One region of the Paenibacillus sp. FSL H7-0703 genome, then DNA from elsewhere that is predicted to be linked to it. Evidence: riboswitches for the same ligand, from Rfam matches in the RefSeq annotation. Region 1 holds a riboswitch; the other holds the start of a gene.

Region 1 (11,998 bases):
TCATTTCACAACATATAAAGTGAATAAATATTATATTTGGAAGGATACGGGTGAATTTGAATAACAAAATTAGAATATTAAAATGGCTGGCACTCGTAACATGTATTGTCATGTTTTTGGCTACCTTCGGTGGAGGTGTAGTGACACGGACGGATTCAGGTCTTGGCTGTGGCCGAGAATTCCCGCTTTGCAATGGTAAGCTGGTTCCGGCACATACGATCGCATCCCTTATTGAGTTCTCTCATCGCTCCGTCAGTGCCATGGCCGGGATTCTTTCTATCGCCTCATTTGTTGGCTTTTTGCTGTTTATGAAGCATCGGAAGGATTTGCAGCTATTCTCGCTGCTCACGCTCATGTTTGTCATCATACAAGGTGCAATGGGGGCGTTGGCTGTCGTCTTCTCCCAATCGGCTGCAGTCATGGGACTGCATTTTGGCTTTGCGCTTATCGCCTTTGCCAGTGCGACTATGATGACGTTGGGGGCCTGGCAGGAGCATGCAGATTCACGCCACACCCCGCGTCTGATTCCTGGGCCTGTCAGTCGGGGCTTTCGTAACTTTATATGGTTATCGACGATCTATACCTATATTGCTGTCTATTCAGGGGCGTTGCTTAGTCACTCGGTCATCCAGAAGGTTGTAAATATTGGGGGCTTCATATCTCCACTGCTGCTTCATCAGATTTCAGCCGGTCTGCTGTTCGTCATTATCTTGGCTGTGGGTCACTACTCATACCGTTATCACCCGAATCACCGAGATATCCGTATATTGGGTGTCGTATCGGTCTTGTTAATTTTGCTTCAAGTGGTGATTGGAATTATCTTGTTGTACGTCAACAGACCTGAAATCTACATGTTTATCGTGCTGGGACATATGCTGGTGATTGCATCGTTGTTCTCCATTTTAGCTTATCTGAGCTATCGTGTATGGCAATTGTCACCGGACCGCAAGCTTGTTCCGACCCAAGCACAACGTACTTAAGCATTTCATAGATCATAGTGAAGCGGATTTTTGCCCAAGAGGCGTTTAAACACGTATAATAGCATATAAGAAACAAACCAGGCCCACGAGTTTCTCGAGGGCTTGATTTGCTTAGGAGGAGTCGTCCAGTTGATCTACCAGAATTTGCGCCAATTTATTGAAGCGCTGCGTAAAGAAAATCATCTTAAAATTATAGAGGCACCTGTCGATCCTTACTTGGAGCTGGCTGAGATTCATCGAAGAGTCATTGAGGAAGAAGGGCCAGCACTGCTGTTCACGAATGTAAAAGGAACCCCGTTTCCTGTAGCCAGTAATCTGTTTGGCACGAATCGCCGTGTGGATATGGCTTTTGGCCCGCGACCAGAGCAACTGATGGATGCGATTGTCGGAGCCACCAAAACATTGTTTCCACCTACACCCAAAGCATTGTGGAATGAACGTGGCCTGATTAAGGACATGCTAAAAGTAGGGCTAAAAACAGTATCTCACAGCGAGGCCCCTGTGTTGGGAGTTCGCCGTACAGAGGCTCCGTTAGCGCCACTGCCTAAAGTGACCAGTTGGCATGAGGACGGGGGGCCGTTTATTACGCTTCCACTTGTGTATACCGAGAAGCCAGGTCAGTCCAAGGATCATAATCTGGGGATGTACCGCATTCAGATTTATGATGATCAGACGACGGGCATTCACTGGCAAATTCATAAAGGCGGCGGTTTCCATTATCATGAAGCGGAGCTGCGTAATGAGCCATTGCCTACGACGATTATCATTGGTGGCCCGCCTGCCCTGATTGCGTCTGCCATTGCTCCAGCACCGGAAAACTTGCCTGAGCTGTTGCTGGCTTCGCTTATTATGGGAGGCAAGCTGCCCATGACAGAAGACCCGCTTGGGGGTCACCGGATTCCAGCAGAAGCAGAATTTGCAATCAGCGGTTATGTGCCGCCTCATGAACGCCGTCCGGAAGGCCCGTTTGGCGATCATTTTGGATATTATTCATTACAGCATGATTTCCCTGTATTTCATGTCAAACATATGCATCACCGCAAGGATGCCATTTATCCGGCAACCATTGTAGGTAAGCCTCGGCAAGAAGACTACTATCTCGGTGAGTTTTTGCAACGTCTGCTGTCGCCTGCCTATCCGCTTGTGATGCCTTCCGTCAAGTCCCTGTGGGCGTATGCGGAAACGGGCGTACATGCGCTGGCAGCGGCAGTCGTACGTGAAAGCTACTCCCGTGAAGCGCTTGTATCCGGTTTTACCATTTTGGGTCAAGGTCAATTGTCGTTGACCAAGTTCCTGATGCTGACAGATCGAGTCATTGATTTATCTGACTTTAACCTGCTGCTGGAAACCATTCTGGAGCGATTTAATCCAGCAACGGATTTATTTATTTTCAATCACACGTCACACGATACGCTCGATTACACAGGTCGCAAGCTGAATCATGGTAGTAAGGCGATCCTGATGGGGATAGGTGAGCCTGTACGTGAATTGCCTCGTGCTTATGAGGGAGGCGATCTGCCGGGAATTCGTGAAATTAAGCCCTATTGCGGAGGTTGCCTCGTCGTATCGGGTGCGTCCTTTGAGCAGGAGCCTGAGCTGGCGGCACGTGTTTTGGAGCGATTAGCTGCAGGTGAGCAAGAGTGGCCGCTCGTCTTCATTGTGGACGATGCCAAAGAAGTTGTTCGCTCTCAAGCCTCGTTCCTGTGGACAGTGTTCACACGCTTTAACCCGGCTACGGATATGTACGCGGACAGCGAAGTGCGTTTGCATCATCTGAACTATAAGCTGCCGATTGTAGTGGATGCGCGTATGAAGCCGGGGTATCCGGATGAGGTGTTACCGCGTGAGGATATTGTTAAGCTTGTAGATCAACGATGGACGAGTTATTTCGCTTGACGCCCTAATTAAACCTACAGCCGGATTTTACATTTATAAGGAGGTGTAAGCATGATACGCAAGCTACTGGGTGAGCCGCCACGTGTGAACAAGGGCATCTTGCTGGATGCCATGAATAGCATGTCAGATATGTTGCACCTGCTGGAACGGCAAATTCAGGCTGGTGGAGATCCGACCCACGATTTTCGAAAGGCGGATATTTTGACACGCGGTCTAATGTCATCTCTGGATGAACTGGAGCAGAGCCATCATGCTGCCGCCTTTTTCCGTATGAAAGTAAAAGCCGGATATGCTGAAGATATGAGTGAGGATGAAAAATCCGATTATGCATTGTATGTTTTCTTTTATAAAGATGGGTTTGTGAGGGTATTTTCCATTTTAGATAAGCTGGGCAACTGGCTAAATGATCTGTGTGATTTAAAAACAGGGCAGTATAAGGCGCATTATTCGTATTTTACCGTGTTGCGGCAGCTCAAGTATCTCAAAATGCATCCTGTATTGACCGATAATTTAAATGATATCAAGGACACTTACAACGATGCCATCAATCGGCTGCGTAAGCGTCGGAATACGGAGATACACTATATGAATACGGAAATGCAGGATGATCTCTGGCAACGACACCGAGCTTTGTATGGAAAAATCCAACTGGAGGACCTCGATCACCATTTGGAAGATTTGCAGCAGGGCTTGGAAATGGTATGTCGATCGCTGTCAAACGCCTTTACTTATACTGCGAAACAATGGGAGAATCGGGCAGTACGCCCAAGAATATGATAGAAAATATCCTTTGACAAAGCAATGTAAACTATCTATACTGAAACCTAGTTTCAGAAAAATGCTTGAATTATGTTTTTTTATATAAACTTAACGGACAGCTAAAGCTGGAGTTTAACATATTTTTCTTATCCAGAGAGGTGGAGGGACTGGCCCGATGAAGCCCGGCAACCCGTTCTTTCCCGGTGTAATACACTGGGAGGGAACATGATGGTGCTAATTCCTACAAAACCGCTAGAGTTATAGCGATTTTGGCAGATGAGAAAAGGATCGCAAGGTGGGGCCCTTTTCATTCTGTGAAAGGGGCTCTTTTTTGTATGAATAAATAGCCATTTTATGCAATCCTGAGAGATAAGAACTGTTAAAAGGGTAAGGAAGAAGTGAAGGGGGTCGCAGCACGTTGATAGAGCTTAAGCAGTTAACCAAGCATTATGGCAAAGGCAACCGACGCGTTAATGCGCTGTCTGGGTTGAATCTTTCTATAAAGCGTGGAGAAATATTCGGAGTGATTGGTCACTCCGGGGCGGGGAAAAGTACATTGATTCGCTGTATTAATTTATTGGAACGCCCTACTTCAGGTGAAGTATGGGTAGACGGGGTAAACCTCACTACTGTGAGTCAATCCCAGTTACAAATGCAGCGCCGAAAAATCGGAATGATTTTTCAGCATTTTAATTTGTTGTCTTCGGCGACGGTATATGACAATATTGCATTTCCGTTGCGGCTGGTAAACACGCCCAAGCAGAAGTTGGACAAGAAGGTCCGTGAACTGCTGGAACTGGTGGGTCTGGAAGAACACAGTGGAAAATATCCGTCACAGCTCTCAGGTGGGCAGAAACAGCGGGTAGGAATTGCACGGGCGCTGGCTAGTGATCCTCATGTATTACTGTGTGACGAAGCGACTTCTGCGCTTGATCCGCAGACGACGGGGTCTATCCTGAAATTGCTGCTGGATATTAATCAGCGCTTTAATTTGACTATCGTGCTCATTACACATGAAATGCATGTCATCCAAAGCATTTGTGATAAAGTTGGCGTCATTCATCAGGGTGACATCGTGGAGCAAGGTCCGGTGGCGGAAGTATTTTTGAAGCCGCAGCACCAGGTAACCAAGGACTTTATCCAGCGGGAGTCAGAGCATCCCGAGGAGTTGCAAGCAGCGATTGCGGCAGCAGGTGGCGGCGAGTCGGCGCAGGTGGTGCGTATCTCCTTCTTGGGCAGCAAAACATATGATGCGATTCTGTCGCGTACGGCTCGAAGCACTGGTGTTGATTTTGCGATCTTGCAGGGAACCATATCTACCATTAAAAATGTACCCTATGGACAGCTAATCGTTCGTTTTGAAGGAAACCATGAGGATATAGAGCATACGCTGCGCGAAGTGTCTGGGCAAGGACTTGATGTGGAGGTGATCGGACAATGAGCGAACTTGATTTTTCACAAGTGAGTTGGGATGAGCTAGGGAATTCTACGCTGGAAACCCTTCAGATGCTTGGGGCATCCGCATTGTTCACCCTCATCATTGGTTTGCCGCTCGGCATATTATTGTTTCTGGCGAGCCGCTCCTCGTTGACTCTGATGAAGGTGATATACATTGTATTATCATTCATCGTTAACATTTTACGTTCCGTACCCTTTATCATTTTGATCGTTGCACTTATTCCTTTTACACGATCGCTGGTAGGTACCTCGACCGGGGTGCTGGGAACCATCCCACCATTGGTTATCGGGGCTGCCCCATTCTTCGCACGTCTTGTCGAAACGTCTCTGCGTGAAGTGGACAAGGGCGTCATTGAAGCCGCACAAGCGATGGGTGCCTCGACAGGACAAATTATCCGGCGTGTGCTGTTACGTGAGGCACTTCCGGGTCTGCTCGCCGCATTAACCATTACCGTCGTTACGCTCGTATCCTACACGGCAATGTCCGGGATGATCGGGGGCGGTGGACTAGGTACACTGGCTATCAACTACGGCTATTATCGTTATGAAACGGCTGTAATGATCGTTGCGGTCGTGCTGATGGTTGTATTGGTACAATTGCTGCAAATGGCGGGAGATCGCCTCGTGCGGCATTATACTCGAAAATAGGGAAAACATATAGATATCCTTATTGATCAGGACGTCTGCTCCTGAATATTACAAACTTATTGGAGGGGTAATAACATGAAGAAATGGGTATTGGCTGTATTAAGCTTGACATTAATTGCGGTGCTGGCTGCTTGTGGTACAAAGAGCACAACATCGGATACAAACAATGCGAACGAAAATACAGGCGGATCACCACGTGAAGTGGAGCTGAAAGTTGGAGCTTCTCCTGTGCCACATGCGGAAATTTTGGAAGCAATCAAGCCTCAGTTGGAAAAAGAAGGGGTTCGCCTCCAAGTCGTTCAGTTTAACGACTATGTACAACCGAACGTTCAATTATTTGACAAGCAGCTGGATGCTAACTTCTATCAACATGTACCTTACTTGGATGTGATGAACAAAGAGCGCAAAATGAATTTGGTTTCTGTGGGCGCAGTTCATTTGGAGCCATTCGGTATCTACTCCCAAAAATATAAAAAGCTTGATGAAATCCCAGATGGCGCAACTGTAGCCATTCCGAACGATGCGACAAACGGAGGCCGCGCATTGCTCTTGTTGGAGAAACAAGGTCTGATCAAGCTGAAAGACGCAAGCAACATTGAAGCTACGGTAAAAGATATTACTGAAAATAAGAAAAACCTGAAATTCAAGGAGCTTGAGGCGGCTATGCTGCCACGTCAGTTGCCTGAAGTGGATATTGCGTTGATCAACACGAACTACGCTCTGGAAGCGAAGTTGAATCCAACGAAGGATGCACTGGCACTGGAAGATAAAGATTCTCCTTATGCTAACGTTCTGGTAGCACGTCCTGATAATAAAGATTCCGAAGCGATTCAGAAGTTGATCAAAGCTTTGCAATCTCCAGAAACTAAAAAATTCATCGAAGATAAATACCAAGGCGCAATTATCCCGGCATTTTAAGTAGGGAACAAGAACGCATTGCACGCAACCCCCAGATTCTCTTGAACAAGAGGACTGGGGGTTTCTTTTTGAATGGAGTTGTAGGGGAAGCTTAAATATTTTATACTTGGGGGTGACCGTTCTCTGTGAACAGGAGGAAAATTGTTGAGAGATAAAGTCGCATTCATAACGGGCAGTGCCAAAGGTTTAGGTAAAACGACCGCTCTGCGTCTGGCGGATGAAGGCTGTAATATTGCACTGAATTATGTGCATAGCCAAGCAGAAGCTGAAGCGCTTAAGCGGGTGATTGAGTCTAAGGGAGTACGCTGCTTGTCTTTACAAGGGGATATCTCTGTTCAGGAAGATATTACGAGGCTGATTGGCGAAGTACAGGATCGGCTGGGCGGAGTCGATATTATGGTGAACAATGCCGGACCGTTCATCCGGGAACGCCGTCTGTTTGCGGATTACAGTGTAGCTGAGATTCATGCCATGATACAAGGGAATCTGGTCGGTACCATGTTGCTGGATCATTTGGTATTGCCCCACATGCGTAGCCAGCATTGGGGACGTATTATTCATTTTGGCTTTGGTCATGCTGGAGAAGCAAGGGCTTGGCCGCATCGCGCCGTCTACGCAGCCGCCAAGGTGGGGCTGGTGTCTTTTACGAAGTCACTGGCTGTGGAGGAAGCTCCTTATGGCATTACGGTCAATATGATCTGTCCAGGGGATATCCGAGGAGCAAATAAGGAAATGTCAATCGCCGATGTCATCGGCATGCAGGATAAAGAGACACCGCGTGGACGTCCGGGGAGCGGAGAGGACATTGCGCGAGTGATCGCCTATTTGTGTGAGGAGCATTCGGATTTTATAACAGGTAATATTATGGATGTATCGGGAGGATTGGACCCCATTCGGCCAACCATATAAGCTTGAGTGATCCCTCAGACGCTGTAACACAAAAAAGAGTCTTGAGCTTCGTTACCGAAGTCAAGACTCTCATGATCATTATGCATCAAGCATTAGAATACTTGTACCACTTCTTGGACGCCGTCGACTTCTTCGAGAAGAGCACGTTCAATCCCTGCTTTCAGCGTGATTGTGGAACTTGGGCAACTGCCGCAAGCGCCTACCAGCTTCAGCTTAACGATGCCGTCTTCAACGTCAACCAGCTCAACGTCGCCACCATCGCGTTGCAGGAACGGACGGAGCTTATCCAGTACATCAGCTACTTCATCATACATTTGAACGCTTTGTGTTTCGCTCATTAGAATTCAACTCCTTTCCTATACCTTTATTATTATATTACAAAGCGGGCCAAATTAAAATGCCCGTCATCCAAAGCAGGTGAAAAAATGTTAAGACCTATTATTGAGTTTTGCACCAGTAATATGCATTGGGGTACCGATGAGATCATGTCCAAGCTGGAACAGAATCCAGATTATGATGTGATTGAATACGGCTGCCTAAGCAATTGCGGTCAGTGCAACGCCGAACCCTATGCGATGGTCAACGGCGAGATTGTATCTGCAGATTCAGCAGAGCTTCTGTACGAAGTGATTATGAACAAAATTAAGGAAGCTGAAGCATGGGATAACCTAGATTTGGATTGAAAGGATTTGTTAGCCAGCTCCTTTTTGTAGAGAATATACATGATGCAAACACTCAAGAAACAAAGAAGACCTGCTCTGGGAGCGGGCCTTCTTTGTTTGTTTAGCATGTGATCAGCCAAAATGGCGTTTGGACTTCCAGAGCACACCGCTTTTAAGCAGGCGTGGTACTCGTCCGCGCAATGAGGTACTGCCCATAAAGCCATAGCCGAACCCGGCCTTCTTGCCAAGTGCGCCTAATGTACCGCGCAGCTTTAAAGGATGCGGGTGAGGCGTTTGGCCTTTCCACAGGTCGCGTACAATGTGTGCGATTTGCTCCCCTTGCACTTCTGCTGCTTGAGCGCTTGGAGAGTAGGGAAGGCTCGCACAGTCTCCGACCACATACACCTCAGGATGATCCGGTATTTGATAATATTCGTTGAGCACGATGCGGCCCTGAGGGTCTTTAGGGACGGCTAAATCCTGCACAATTTTTACCGGCTGAATCCCCGCTGTCCATACCACTGCATCCGTTACAATTTGCTCGTCACGGTTATAAATAGCCCCCGGCTCAATACGGGAAACCGCAACATGATTCAGGGCATTAACCTGATGCTCCTTGAACCAAGCATGTACATAGGCAGACAAACGTTGCGGGAATGCCGACAGCACCCGCTCGCCCCGATCCATAATGGTAATATTCAAATCCGTGCGGCTTTCACGTAACTCCGCAGCAATCTCAACACCGCTAAGACCGCCGCCTACAATATGGACATGTCCATATGGTTTGATTTCGTTTAAGCGCAGGTAGGTTTGGCGAGTATGGTTAAACGACTGGATCGTACAGCTGTGTTCTTCAGCCCCCGGTGTATTGTGAAAGCGGTCGGTACAACCCAACGCAATGACGAGCTGGTCATAGGGCAAGGGTTCACCGTCTTGAAAATGGACCATTTTATTCTCCAGATCCATTGAGGTGACCTCGCCATATTTGCGAATAAGACGTTGCTCATCTGGAAAATGCACCCGCAAATCAAAATCAGAAACCGTACCAGCCGCGAGGGCATAATACTCTGTTTTCAATCCCTGAAAGGGCATTCGATCCACTAAAATAACTTGAACATCGTCGGGAATGTGTTTATCCAGCAATTCTTTGGCAATGGTAAGGCCGCCATAGCCGCCCCCCAGAATAACGAAATTTTTCATCAAAATCCGCCTTCCTTTCGCTACCGTGTCCCCGGCAAATGGTCTGGTGTCTTATCGATCTAACACAAGTTTTTGTTGTTATAAAACCCGAGAATCGGGCCTGCCTTTGGCAGGCAGACCAGCGTATTCCGAGGCAGCATGATGCTGCATGGTGTGAGTAATGGGGATGAAATGCTCGCGGGAAATCTGAATCCGATATTACCTTTATTCGAAAACTTCGATTTCGTTATAGAAGGTGTCCCGTTCTACAGGTATGCGTCCGGCACCTTTGACCAGCCAGATCAGCTCTTTACGGGTCAATCCGGCAGGGGTCAACGCACCTGCGGCATGGCTGATTTGCTCACGCACAATCGTGCCATGGACGTCTGATGCGCCAAAGGTGAGAGCGACCTGCGTCAATTGCGGGCCAATATTAATGAAGTAAGCTTTGACATGGTCGATATTGTCCAGCATCAGGCGGCTGATCGCAATGGTTTTGAGATCCTCGTAAGCGGAGTTACGGCGCATGATGTTGGCGTTTTTGCTTTTCGGCTGCATGGACAATGGAATAAATACCATAAATCCGTTCGTTTCGTCCTGCAATTCACGAATTTGCAGCATATGTTCAATACGATCCTGATACGATTCGACCGAACCGTACAGCATAGTCGTATGAGTTTTCATGCCGAGATTGTGGGCCGTGCGATGTACTTCGAGATAGCGGTCCACGTTGGCTTTCGTAACACGCATCTTCTTCCGATATTCGTCGGACAAGATTTCCGCGCCACCACCAGTCAGGGATTGAAGTCCAGCCTTTTGCAGCTCCTGAAGCACTTCTTTAATACTCAAACCGCTTATGCGTGTGAAAAAGTCAATTTCCGCTGCTGTGTAAGCTTTCAGTGTAACGTGGGGATACTTTTCATTTAGTGCCTTCAATGAGTCTACATAGTATTGGAAAGGCACATGATTATTATGACCACCGACGATATGAAATTCTCTTACCCCCGGATGGATGTGTTGCTCTACATAATCAATCATTTCCTGCCCGGACAACGTATAAGAGCCGTCCTCCCCCTGATCCTTGCGGAAATTGCAGAACGCGCAGCGCGCTTCGCATACATTGGTGAAGTACAGGCTCATGTTTTCGATAAAATAAACCTTTTTTCCGTTCTTGCGTAAATTAGCTTCGTTAGCCAACTGACCCAGTGTGAGGATATCGTCAGTTTCATACAAATATATACCGTCTTCAAGGTTCAAACGAATACCGTTCTGTACCTTTTCTACAATTTCCGCCATTCTGCGGTCTGTAAAAGGTGTAACTAATGTGGACATGCCTATTCCTCCTTCAAGTTGCTCTGTGCGAGGCTGTCCGCCAAATCAGCGGCACAAGCGCTAAGTGCGCACAGGATGTCCCGTTCCGTCGGTAAGAATCCGGCAGCGCGGATATACGATATGTGAAAAATGTTACAATGCCAGGCTACAATGATGAATATCTCAAAATATCGCCTTTGAAATGACAAATTTCCGACAGTTTCTTTTACACACTCTTCACCTATTATAAACCTCACACCACTGGTGTTCAATACAAACGAATAGAAAAACAGGTCTTTAAGCCTGTAAGGGAAGGACATTCCATGACTTGAGCACCTGCAAATAGTGGAGTATACTGAAGGAGAACATGAAGTAAAAGAGGAGGATGGAGCTATGATTAACATCACCGATTCCGCTGCTGAGCGTTTGAAGGATATGCTGGAGCAGCAGGAAACGCCGAATATGTTTTTGCGTCTGGGTGTTACGCCGGGCGGTTGCACCGGATTTTCGTATGCAATGGGCTTTGACGACAACGAGACGGATCAGGATATATATATGAACGTACAGGATATGAAGATTGTAGTGGAAAAGGAAAGCATCCGCTACCTGGACGGTCTGGAAATCGACTTTGAAGAGTCTGGAATGTCAGGCGGCTTCACGATTCATAACCCGAATGCCGTAGCTACATGCGGCTGTGGTTCAAGCTTCCGTACGGCTACGGATGCCGGGAAACCGAACGAAGAGCCTTGTTAATTAAGGTTTTTCGAGTAGTGGTCTGAATTATAGAAGCCTAAATGTCAGGATGGTTCCCTAAAACATGTGTTTAGGTTGCGGATAACGGCCTTTGTAACGGGATTTTACTCGTTGCGGAGGTCGTTTTTGTGTTGTTTCTTCTGTCTAATATCATCATTTGCTTTTGAAATACCGATATAACATGGAGTTTGGAGAACTATGTTCTACATAAATTTTACCTAAAGGAAGTGGAAAGAGATGTTAAGAAAGAAATGGCTTATCACCCTGTTGGTTGCGGTGGCACTGTTTTTTAGTCAATCCGCATTCGCGGCAAATACGTTTACTGATGTGAACGGGACAAAATATGAGTGGGCTGCTGAATCTATTCGTTCGATGGTCGACAAAGGTGTTGTCAAGGGCTATGCGGATGGCACCTTCAAGCCAGGCAAAACCATAACGAAAGCGGAATTTGTAAATATGTTTCACAAGCTTTTTCCAGAGATCAATCATTCGTCTGGAAAAGCTTCAGAATTTGTTGATGCGCGT
Region 2 (11,998 bases), 2.8 Mb from region 1:
CTGGAGCACCATTCCAAACCAGCTATACGCAAATCCTCCCCTTTACTTCATCTGGTGATCGCTGCGGCCAAATCACTTCCCTTTGTCATTTTGATAGCGCTTGTGCTGCTATTGAGCATCCCTAAACTACGTCTGCCTTTTATTCCTGTCATTTGCAAACTAAAGAAGCAATTGTACTTGTTCCCCATCAAATTCACCTCTAGTTATGTGGCTTAACCTCCCTTTGCATGCACATCACCACATTCGCATGTATATTTGTTAATATTTTCCAATGACTGTAATACGTAAGTGTATGTATCAGGTTTTTTACGTTAATTCATAAAATTTAATACAAAAAGAAAGTTTCCATGTCACTCCCAAAGTATGTGATTTATTTCCCATACCATTCATTTAAATAACGTATCGTACAGGAGGCTTTACAAATGGATATTCGAGAGTCTATTTTGCCAGGAATCGGAATTAAGTATCGAATAGATGCAGAGAGTGGCGACCGAATTGTCATTATTATTCATGATGATGGCAGGCGCGAGTTGTATCACTTTGATTACGAGGATCTGGAACAAAGTATTTCTATGACAACACTGAATGATCAGGAAGCGCGATTGGTAGCCTCCATCATCGGGGGTATGACATATAAGCCCAAACAGCTTGAAAGTGTTGAAATGACGTTTGATGATTTTATTATCGAATGGTATAGAGTGGAATCCCACTATGCAAGTGTCGGCAAATCCATCGGTGAGCTGGATGTAAGGCAAAATTCGGGAGCCACTGTTATTGCCATTGTGGAGAAAAAGGGAATGAAATATGTAAATCCTGGTCCTGAAGTGATTATTAACGATGATGCCACTGTAGTCGTTGTCGGGGAACGCGATCAGCAAAAACGCTTTAAACAAATCCTTATGAACGGAAGCGGGTGATTGGATGGATCATCTGGTATTTGAGGTTGGATTGGCAATTGCTCTCATCGCTGCAGCCGGACTTATTTCCTCCAAACTGCGCTTCTCGGTCATCCCTTTTTATATCCTGATCGGAATGGCAGTTGGCCCGCATGCGATGGAGCTATGGCATTTTGATTTTCGCTTTATCGAAAGCGCCCCATTTATTGATTTTATGGGAAGAATCGGAGTGCTGTTTCTTCTCTTCTACTTGGGTCTCGAGTTCTCAGTAGGTCGGTTAATTAAATCAGGCCGTTCCATTGCCGTGGGCGGCACCATTTATATTGGCATCAATTTTACACTGGGGCTGGCCCTTGGCTTCCTGAGCGGCTTTCCTGTAGCAGAGACACTGGTTATCGCCGGAATTACAACAATATCATCCAGTGCTATTGCTGCGAAGGTGCTGGTAGATCTCAAGCGGACTGCCAATGCAGAAACAGAAATGATTTTGGGCATTATTATGTTCGAGGATGTTTTCCTCGCCGTATACATCTCCATCCTCTCCGGATTGGTTCTTAGTGATTCATCCTCGCTCGGGGGTGTGCTGCTATCAGCGCTAATCGCGCTTGGCTTTATGCTTGCAGTCATTATTATCGGCCGTAAGGCCGTCCCTCTGTTAAATCGGATTCTCCGTATTCGCTCCAATGAGGTATTCGGACTTGTTGTTTTTGGCTCTCTGTTTCTGGTGGCTGGTTTTTCGGAAACGATTCATGTGGCGGAAGCTATCGGCGCCCTGTTGGTCGGTCTGGTACTGGCCGAAACGGAACATGCCAAACGAATCGAGCATTTAATTGTTCCTTTCCGCGATTTCTTTGGTGCCCTGTTTTTCTTCAGCTTTGGACTATCCATCGATCCACTGTCCCTGGGAGGAAACGCGATATGGCTTGCGCTGGTAGCAGTCGTCCTCACGTTGTTTGGTAACATTTGGGCAGGAATGCTGGCTGGGCGTACGGCCTCCTTATCTCCCAAAGCGTCAGCAAATATCGGTCTGACCATTGTGGCACGGGGTGAATTTTCGATCATCATGGCCAACTTGGGCAAAGAAGGCGGTTTGCTTGATATTGTTCAGCCCTTTGCAGCTATCTATGTACTCATACTGGCGATTCTTGGACCACTTCTGACAAAGCAGTCAAAACCTATCTTTAATATGTTAAACAAAATATTTAAGTTCAAGGACCCCCGCCTACGAAAGGAAGAAAGTAACTCGTCATAACTGCAAAAGCTGGATACGACAATCCATAGGAGGGAAGGCTATGCGGCACGCTGTAAAACATGCCGAAACTCTATGAGGCGGCTTGTAAAGCCCGCTTCAGGAGATGCGAGAAGGTTCCCTGTCTTTTATACGGTGATTGGTGGAATTACAGCATCCGTCGGTCTGGAATTGTTTTTACATCCGCATGATATGATCGCTGGAGGTGTCACGGGGATCTCCAGACTCATGTCGCTTTATACACAGGAGCATTTTGGGTTACTGCTATTCGTTTTGAACTTGCCACTCATGTTGCTGTATTCTCTGTCTACTCACAAACCCATGCTGCTTCGGGCACTACCTGGCTTGTTCGCCTTTTCGGGCTCAGCCATTATTCTTTCGCCTTTTCCGGCAGTGAGTGGCCATCCGGTCGTATGCGCTTTGGGCGGCGGCATCTGTATCGGTCTTGGCGCAGGGCTGGCAGCTCGTCATGGTGGTCTGCTCGATTCACTAGGACTTAACGAATCTGACGATGGCCGTCCATCCACATTGTTGCTAACACACCGCAAGATTCCATTAATACAGATTGTTATGCTGTGTAATGGTCTGCTGCTGATTACCGCCGGCTTTGTGCTAGGCTGGAAGCCAGCTCTCTATTCAGCCTTATCCTGCCTCGCCGCCTATGAAACGACACGGCTGATGTTTACCGGTCTGACGCGTATGGTTTGTGTTGTCAGCAAGAAACAGCAAACCGTCGAGGATGCCATATATCGCAGGCTGCGTATACACAGCACACCTGTTGGAGGCTCTGCACAGATAGAGGGTAAGATTAAAAGCGAATCTGAGGATAATAAAGAAGAAATGGTCATCGTTTACAGTGTTCATCTGTTGGATTTGCAGCGCTTTAAGGCAGTCATCCAAATGGCAGACCCGCAGGCTGAGATCATGTATATGAAACGGTGGAAAGCATAGTAAAGTAACACATCAAAAAACGCTTATCTACACTAATCCTTATACATAGATTAGTGATGGATAAGCGTTTTGTAATTAACAATATATTAACGGATATTAATTTTGCATGATAAAATCATGTTCAATACTGCTGGCACTGTCAAAAGTACGAATAATATCATAACGGGTATTGCGCTGCGCTGGAATGTGACCCGTCTCGCGGATCAACTGTAAAATGGATTCGATGTTAACCTTATACGTTGCGCCTGCAGCGGAAACTACATTTTCTTCAATCATGGTGCTGCCGAAATCATCGCAACCGTAGTATAACGATTTTTTACCGATTTCAGGTCCCATAGTTACCCACGAAGACTGAATATGCTTGATGTTATCCAATACAAGACGACTGATCGCAACGGTCTTCAGATACTCCTCTGGCGTCTGGCGTTCCTTCTTCAGATTGGTATTGTCTGGCTGGAAGGTCCAAGGAATAAAGGCCAAAAATCCTTCAGAATTATATTTGTTTTCAATGCATTCGTCCTGAGCATCACGAACACGCAACAAATGCAGCGCACGCTCCTCCATCAACTCGCCAAAGCCGATAACCATCGTAGCAGTCGTGTTCATCCCAACCTTGTGAGCCGTTTGCATGACATCCATCCAATCACGCCAAGAGCCTTTGAGACGGCTAATTTTGCGGCGTGTGCGGTCATCCAAAATTTCTCCGCCTCCGCCCGGAAGCGAATCCAATCCAGCTTCATGAATGGCTCGAATCGTATCTTCCATAGATAGACCGGATTTTTCCTTCATTTTGTGAATTTCAGCTGGCGAGAAGGAGTGCATCGTAATATCGGGAAAACGCTCCTTAATAGCTTTCAGCAAATCCGTATAATAACTGAACGGCAGATTGGGATTTACACCGCCTTGCATTAGAATTTCGGTGCCACCTACCTCCTGCGTTTCCTTGATCTTCTGAAAGATCACCTCATCCGGCAAAACATAACCTTCATCGGAACCCGGTCTACGGTAAAAAGCGCAGAAGCGACAGTATACGTCACATACGTTCGTATAGTTAATATTTCGTCCGATGACGAAGGTTTTAATGGGATCGGGGTGCATGCGATTCATGACTTTATTCGCCGCGTGACCTATTTTTTCTACCTCGTCTGATTCGAACAAAGCAACGGTATCCTCTAAATTCAGGCGTTCGCCGCGTAGGGCTTTATCTAAAATATGGTCGATTACACTCATGGTGTATCCTCCTTCGCTGTCACAGGGCGACGAAATGAACGACAGGACTTATGAACGAGAATGCTTTCACAAACCTGCGTTCGAACCCTGCCGTAATGTATGTTCATGACTGGCCTTGTATGTTGTCTGTGCTATTTAGCATAGTAAAACCTAATGATAATACTAACATATCTTTAGGTAAGGAACCATACTTATTCCCGCTTCTTTCTGCTTTTCACCTAGGAAAACAGGAAACTGCCAAGCTTATCTTAACATTGCGTATAGCTAAGAAATAACAAAACAGGACTGAAAAGTGCCTTTTTTCACACTGTCTTTCATGTCTTTCTTATAGAAAACAGCAAGCCTCCTGAAATACTGGAAACTTGCTGTTTAGTGCTGTACATATTTGCTCCCGGCGTGAAAACGACAAAGATGCTGCAGATGTGCTAACGCTCTAGCGCAGCGCCTCATCCAGATCACTGATCAGGTCGTCAATGTCCTCCAAACCTACGGAGAAGCGAAGTAGTCCGTCCGTAATCCCGCGCTCCAATCGTACACTATGGGGCATAGCCGCATGTGACATCATCGCCGGATACGACAAGATGCTTTCCACAGCTCCCAGACTCACCGCTACAATTGGAATACGTACACGACTGAGGACTTCTTTTGCACGCTCACCAGAACCCACATCAAACGATATCACTGCACCATAACCGCTGGATTGACGCTCATGAACTTCACGTCCTGGATGATTTTCCAGACCCGGGTAGTATACTGCCTCAATGTCGTTACGCTCGTTCAGCCAGTTAGAGAGCTTGGTTGCACTCTTTTCGCTGTGAGCCATACGAGCCTCCAGTGTCTTCATACCGCGCATGAGCAACCATGACTCCTGCGGAGCCAGCACGGTACCCAGTCCATTTTGGAGCTGCTTGATTTGTCTCCCGAGCGATTCGGTACGCGCTACCGCAAGTCCTGCCAGCACATCGCTGTGTCCGCCCAGAAACTTGGTCGCACTGTGCAATACAATATCGACTCCCTGCTCAATCGGACGTTGATAATAAGGTGTCATAAAAGTATTATCCAATAAAGTTAAAAGTCCGTGATCCTGTGCCCAAGAGGTTATTCCTGCTACATCGGTAATTTTGAGTGTCGGATTGGACGGGGTTTCCATATATACAGCCCTTGTATTCTCCTGCAACGCCTCTTTCACAAGGTTGAGGTCCGTCATGTCGACGAAGGTAGTTTCGATATTCATCCGTTTCAAAATGGAGGTCAACAGTCGATATGTTCCCCCGTATACGTCCTCGGAAACAATGACATGATCTCCAGCGGATAAGAGCATAAAGGTAGTGGAGATGGCCGCCATACCTGACGCAAAGGCAAAGCCGCACGCCCCGCCTTCTAATAAAGCGATATAATCCTCCAAAGCTTGTCGTGTCGGATTACCTGAACGGCTATAGTCATGCTGTGGAGGATTAAAAATATCATGATGGTGAAAGGTAGAAGCTTGATAGATCGGGACGCTCGAGGCCCCCGTAACGCTGTCAATTTCAGAACCAAAATGCAGCAGCTTGGTAGCGAACTTCCGATCTTTGTTCAGATCCTGCCCGATCCTCCTCGCATCCTCTATCATTGCAGCTCCCCTCCTTCTACTTCTTGACGTGCCGCTTCCAACGCCGAACGCAAATCTTCAATGAGGTCGTCTGTATGCTCAATGCCTACGGAGAAACGCAACAGCCTATCATCTACCCCGACAGCATCCCGAATTTCTGCTGGTATATCCGCATGTGTCTGCACAGCGGGATAGGTCATTAACGATTCCACACCGCCGAGACTTTCCGCAAACGCAATGAGCTTAATGTGACGAAGCAAAGGTTCCACATAACGAGCATCCTTTACTTTAAAGGAGAAGATACCTGTATTTCCGCTGGATTGTTTATTTTGAATCTCACGACCTGGGTGGCCTTCGAGAGCTGGATAAAATACTTCCGCCACCGCCGGATGCGTCAGTAAATAGTTAGACAGCACTGTTGCATTATGCTCATGTCGGTCCATACGCAGCGCTAACGTCTTCATCCCCTTCATCAACTGGTAGCAGTCACTCGGGGAAAGCACCGCTCCTATGGAATTGTGCAGGAAGGAAATTTCAGCTGATAGCTCTTTGCCTTTGGTTACGATTAACCCTGCCAGCACATCGTTGTGTCCGCCCAAATATTTGGTTGCGCTATGTACCACAATATCCGCGCCCAGTTCCAATGGCCGCTGGAAATATGGTGTTAGCAGCGTATTATCTACAATGGTAAGCAACTGATGTTGTGATGCCCATTCGGCAACCGCTCGAATATCAGTAATCATCATTAACGGATTTGTAGGCGTTTCTATGAATACGGCTTTGGTATTCGGTCGACATGACTGTTCGAGTGCTTCAAGATCGTTCGTATCCACATAACTGGCTGTCACACCAAATTTAGATAAAATACGCTCCAGCAAACGATATGTCCCGCCATACAGATCCAGCGATACTATGAGATGGTCTCCCTGTCCAAACAATGCAAATACCGTTTGCAGCGCCGCCATACCTGAGCTACATGCAAAGCCTGCATCACCAGATTCAAGTGCAGCAGAAGCCTCTTCCAGTACCTTTCGCGTGGGATTGATCGTCCGAATATAATCAAATCCTGTGCTTTGACCCAGACGGGGATGGCGGAACGCCGTAGATTGGTAAATCGGGTAATTAACAGCCCCGGTTACTGGCTCCTCTACTGAACCGATTTGTGCCAATCTACTTTCGATTTTCCACTGTTTCTCACTCATATGAATCCTCCTGTTAACTTCCATAGTGGGTTCTATAACCAATCCTGCAAAAATGGATGTCAAAGACTATACTGCTGCGCTACTGCAAGGTGGTACTGTACAAGGGTAAACTACAAGCCCCTTTTTTAAATCTGGGGCCCGATATCGTAAGGTGTCTCTTGGTATACATAATAGTTCAGCCAATTCGAGAATAATAAATTGGCATGCGCCCGCCAGATTGAGGGCGGTGTGCGCTCAGGATCATCATTAGGAAAATAATTTTTGGGAACTTCAATATCCATTCCTTTGGCCACATCGCGGTCGTATTCCCATTTCAATGAAAGCGGGTCATATTCAGAATGCCCAGTTACAAAAATTTGTTTACCGTCAAGCGTGGCTACGAGGTACACTCCAGCTTCCTCGGATTCGGATAAAACTTCTAATTCGGCGATATGATCAATATCTTCCCGCCGAACCTCCGTATGTCTGGAGTGAGGGGCATAAAACAGTTCATCAAAGCCGCGTAGCAATTTTACTTTAGGTTTAATCACGGTGTGTGGAAATACGCCAAAGCATTTGTAGTCGAGCCCGTATTTCGGGACATTGAAATGATGGTATAAACCTGCCTGTGAGGCCCAACAAATGTGCATGGTCGAAGTTACATTCGTTTTCGTCCACTCAAAGATTTGCCGGATCTCCTCCCAGTAGTTCACATCCTCAAACTCAAGCTGTTCAACCGGAGCTCCTGTAATGACCATGCCGTCAAAACGACTGTTCTTGATCTCGTCAAACGTTTTATAGAACATATTCAAATATTCTTGCGATGTATTTTTGGATACATGAGACTTCATGTGCACCAGCGTGACGTCCACTTGCAGCGGCGTATTGCCGACCAGGCGCAATAGTTGGGTTTCCGTTGTTTCCTTCGTAGGCATCAAATTCAAAATGGCGATGCGCAACGGACGAATATCCTGATGATAAGCCAAGCTTTCATCCATTACGAAAATATTTTCGCCCTCCAGCACTTCCTTGGCAGGTAGTGTATCTGGAATTTTAATCGGCATGTAAACTCACTCCTTGTTCGGTAAGTTTTGCGAAAATCGTCCTGCTGAGATGCCGGGCATATAATAAAAAGACCTTTCTCTGGTTAGAGAAAGGTCATATTTGTATCCATATGCGCCTCTCTCATCTGTCAGGGCAACGCTCTTTGTACAAAGCGCGCGTCCTGCAAGAATTAGCACCGTGCGATTAAAATCGCCGGTTGCCGGGTATCATCGGGCTAGTCCCTCCACCTGCTCTTGATAAGATTTCGCTATATTCATTTTGGGTTCACAAAGTTCTTGTTGTTCACTTTAATGCATCGGCTGGGCTTCGTCAAGATGGGACTTTTAAATTTGTGCCCTGCAATCACATTTTGTCTACCTTTTCCATAGGTTAAATCATATCCCTCCTTTCGCTGAAGCTCTTGCCACTACTGTTGATTTAGCCCATGATTTTGCGCTTGAAAGGCCGTAGGCCGAGCGTTATACTATACAAGTGCTATTAGGCAAAAATATGGAGTAGTAGTGCAGATTTGAGTGTTTCCTGCGATACTGTGGCAATCTAAAAAAGAACATTTGAGAGGTGAATCCGGAATGGAAGGCGACCCGAGTCCGAATAGGCGGCGATCCCTGAACAACAGCATAGGAATGACTTCAGCTTGCCGAAAGACGGGACGCCAGGCTCTGCATGCTCCAAAAGCCTCCGGCTTTTGATGGGAGTGCACGCTTACCCGCACCGGCTAACTGGCTAACTGAGTCCATTCCTTATGCTTAAGGTAAACGTATTTCCGTTACGACGGAGCATAAGGAGTGACATATATGAAAATCCGTTTGGTCAACAACGGGGTTTTTACCCCTGTCGAAGAAATTGAAATGGCGCTTACTGCACCGGCAGAAGGTTTTTATTGGATTGATGCCGATGTCGATGATTTGACAGTGCTCCAGCCTTTATTTTCCATGCATGATCTTGCAGTAGAAGACTGTTTGAGTGAAGAAGAACAGCGTCCGAAGATTGAAATTTATGAAAGCCATTATTTTATCGTTGTAAATAGCATTCGTTTTGATGATGAAGAAATATTTTTGCGAGCTTTGAACATTTTTCTCGGCCGCCATTTTATCATTACGGTGACCAAGCAGAAAATAAATGAGCTTCGTACCCTCAAGCCTATGCTGTGGGAGCAAGAAGTCAGCCAGCCTGACCGTTTTATGTATCTGTTGGTCGACTTGATTGTTGACAACTATTTTCTGGTTGGTGACCGGATTGAGGTCCGCATTGAGAAGCTGGAAGAAGATATTCTAATGCATACGAAAAAGTCGCATTTGAACGAAATCATCGGCTTACGAAGTGAGATTCTGTGGCTGAAAAAAGTGCTGGGTCCACAAAAAGAAGTCATCAATACCCTGAACAAACGGGATTTGCGGCTCATCGACGATCAATTGCAAAAATATTTCAGCGACATTTATGAAAATGCTGTGAAAATTTCGGAGACTTTTGAAACTTACCGCGACTTGATGGGTAACCTTCGAGAAGCTTATCAATCCAGTATCGCCAACCGTGCCAATGAAATTATGCGTGTGTTTACGGCAATTACGACCGTATTTATGCCATTGACAGTCATTACCGGAATATATGGGATGAACTTCGATAATATGCCTGAGCTTCATACACGTTATGGCTATTTTGTCGTCATTGGTATTATGGTGGCATTAGGTGTCAGTATGTTCTGTATTTTCCGCAAGAAAGACTGGGTTTAAAAAGAAAAGGGGAAAAAGTACGGAGTTGGATACCTATTTCGATTTTCAAGCTTGATCATAAAAAGCAGCAGCCGTGTCCTATGAGGAACTGGCTGCTGCTTTTTAGTCTGTTGGACCCTGAATGTACTTTAATAACTTTAGCTTTATTCAATCAGTTCTATATTATCCAACATGTCGGTCGGGTACCTGCTGATGACGAAACCGTATACGGATCAGACGCAGACGCTCGTAAATTTGATCCAGTCCTGTTTCGGTTGCCTTTTCTTCCCCATACACTTTCAGCATGACGGGCTTGAGCAGCGTATCCCCCAACTCTTCATAAGCAGACCAGATGGCTGCCTGCTCCTCCTCAGATACATTCACCAATTCCTTGCGGATCAGCTTCTCCATATCAATGCCATCCCTGTCCAAATGCTCCACAGCTTCAATCATCTCTCTACGATGCAAACCTGTCTTCATTCCGATATGCTCCAGTGAAAGACCGTCCGAAATGCCTTCGATAATCGTTCTAGTTAGGCTGAATTTGTTCAGCTCCTGCCTGTACTGGTTCTCTTTTTGCTTGTATAGCCATGACAAAAAAACTTCTTCTTCCAGCGTCTCTGTTACCCAGTTCAACGGAAATGGCGTGGTCCGGTCATTTTGTGTCGTAATAGCCAATAGCTCCGTCCCATATTGCGACACTTTACCCTGACCCATACCAGGCAGCTCCAACAGTTCTTCTTCGGTATGGGGAAGATAGACGCTAATGAGTCGAAGCAGCCGATTCGTAGCGATAAAATAAGGCGCTTTTCGTTCCGTTGCTGCTTTTTGCCGTCTCCACATCGTCAACTGCTCATACACTTCATCACGTGGAAACAAATCACTGTAGCAATACAGCTTTTGCAGCGTTTGTCCTCGTCCTGATGATCCTTCTTGCTCATGAAATACGCCATGGATTAAGGGCCTGTAGCCCTCAGCCATTTTGAGCGCCAGCTCATGACGGTATACATGCAGTAATTCCTGCCACAAGCTGCCCTCATACCAAAGGTCGTCTATACTTTCATCCGGGACATGTTGTGTGCTCCAGCCTGCACTCCATCCCCCTTCATGTTGCCCAATCCATACCTGAGCAAAGTCCTCATAGCCCTGTTCATTCCGTTTGGACAAGCGATTTAAAAATACAATCTCCATGATTTCTTCCTCCCTCATATCGTTGAAAGACAGTCCCGCACAACACAAAAACGCAAAAAAAGCACCTATCCTGCGTATTCGCAAGAAAGGTGCTTCCCTTTTTGAGCCGTACTATGCTGTTGCCTATATAATAACCGTACCTTAGAGTGCCGTCAACCATAAATTCTAATGATTCAGCTTTTCCTTTGCCAATGCCAGAGCACCGCACAATCCAGCATTGTCACCCAATCCCGGAGATACGATATATTGCTCAATATCTGTTGTCAGACTCGAATGCTGTACGTATCCGTTCAAAAGTTCTTGAAGCTTGATACGAATGAGCGGGAACAGTTGGTCCTGCTTCATCACTCCCCCGCCCATAATAATTTTTTGCGGTGACAGGATTAATACATAGCTCATTAAAGCCTGTGCCAAATAGTACGCTTCCATTTCCCAGGCTGGATGGTCGACAGAAAGCTCATGTCCTTTAACCTTCCATCTTTTTTCGAGTGCAGGACCTGCTGCTAGTCCCTCCAAACAATCTCCGTGATAAGGACATGTCCCCTCGTAAGTATCTTCTGGGTGACGACGTACCAGAATATGTCCCATTTCCGGGTGGGATAATCCATGTATCAGCTTTCCACCAACCAAAGCACCCGCCCCGATGCCTGTACCTATCGTAATATACAGACAGTTGTCCAATCCCTTGGCGGCACCCCAAATAGACTCACCAAGTGCTGCTCCATTCACATCCGTGTCAAACCCCATAGGCACGTCAAAATGCTGTTTCAGTTTGCCAATTAAATTGTAATTTCCCCAATGTGGCTTTGGCGTTGTTGTAATATAGCCATATGTATCACTGCCTTCGATTGGATCAATCGGCCCGAACGAGCCTACACCCAATGCTTCAATGCCCTTGCCTTCAAAAAATGCGATGACATTCTCCATTGTTTCTG

The links. Region 1 has a riboswitch for S-adenosylmethionine ahead of MHB46_RS19725 (methionine ABC transporter ATP-binding protein). Riboswitches for the same ligand answer to the same signal wherever they lie in the genome.
Region 2: it holds a riboswitch for S-adenosylmethionine, as region 1 does, so the genes downstream of both, metA (homoserine O-acetyltransferase MetA) here and MHB46_RS19725 (methionine ABC transporter ATP-binding protein) in region 1, are expected to answer to the same signal.

The regions. Positions count from the first base shown of each region.
Region 1 covers NZ_JBBOPF010000001.1:4,423,738-4,435,735, forward strand. The annotation lists gene MHB46_RS19710 (COX15/CtaA family protein) at 51-980, shown strand; gene MHB46_RS19715 (UbiD family decarboxylase) at 1,110-2,876, shown strand; gene MHB46_RS19720 (Cthe_2314 family HEPN domain-containing protein) at 2,928-3,653, shown strand; SAM riboswitch class I at 3,779-3,918, shown strand; gene MHB46_RS19725 (methionine ABC transporter ATP-binding protein) at 4,054-5,076, shown strand; gene MHB46_RS19730 (methionine ABC transporter permease) at 5,073-5,741, shown strand; gene MHB46_RS19735 (MetQ/NlpA family ABC transporter substrate-binding protein) at 5,817-6,659, shown strand; gene MHB46_RS19740 (SDR family oxidoreductase) at 6,804-7,568, shown strand; gene MHB46_RS19745 (NifU family protein) at 7,661-7,906, opposite strand; gene MHB46_RS19750 (YuzB family protein) at 7,994-8,251, shown strand; gene MHB46_RS19755 (NAD(P)/FAD-dependent oxidoreductase) at 8,363-9,430, opposite strand; gene mqnE (aminofutalosine synthase MqnE) at 9,635-10,741, opposite strand; gene MHB46_RS19765 (HesB/IscA family protein) at 11,114-11,473, shown strand; gene MHB46_RS19770 (S-layer homology domain-containing protein) at 11,711-11,998, shown strand, end outside.
Region 2 covers NZ_JBBOPF010000001.1:1,628,425-1,640,422, forward strand. The annotation lists gene MHB46_RS06810 (hypothetical protein) at 1-216, shown strand, start outside; gene MHB46_RS06815 (cation:proton antiporter regulatory subunit) at 423-917, shown strand; gene MHB46_RS06820 (cation:proton antiporter) at 922-2,148, shown strand; gene MHB46_RS06825 (YitT family protein) at 2,221-3,096, shown strand; gene mqnC (cyclic dehypoxanthinyl futalosine synthase) at 3,193-4,326, opposite strand; gene MHB46_RS06835 (aminotransferase class I/II-fold pyridoxal phosphate-dependent enzyme) at 4,760-5,938, opposite strand; gene MHB46_RS06840 (PLP-dependent transferase) at 5,935-7,119, opposite strand; gene metA (homoserine O-acetyltransferase MetA) at 7,245-8,162, opposite strand; SAM riboswitch class I at 8,281-8,406, opposite strand; gene corA (magnesium/cobalt transporter CorA) at 8,958-9,893, shown strand; gene MHB46_RS06855 (HRDC domain-containing protein) at 10,056-11,063, opposite strand; gene MHB46_RS06860 (ROK family protein) at 11,229-11,998, opposite strand, start outside.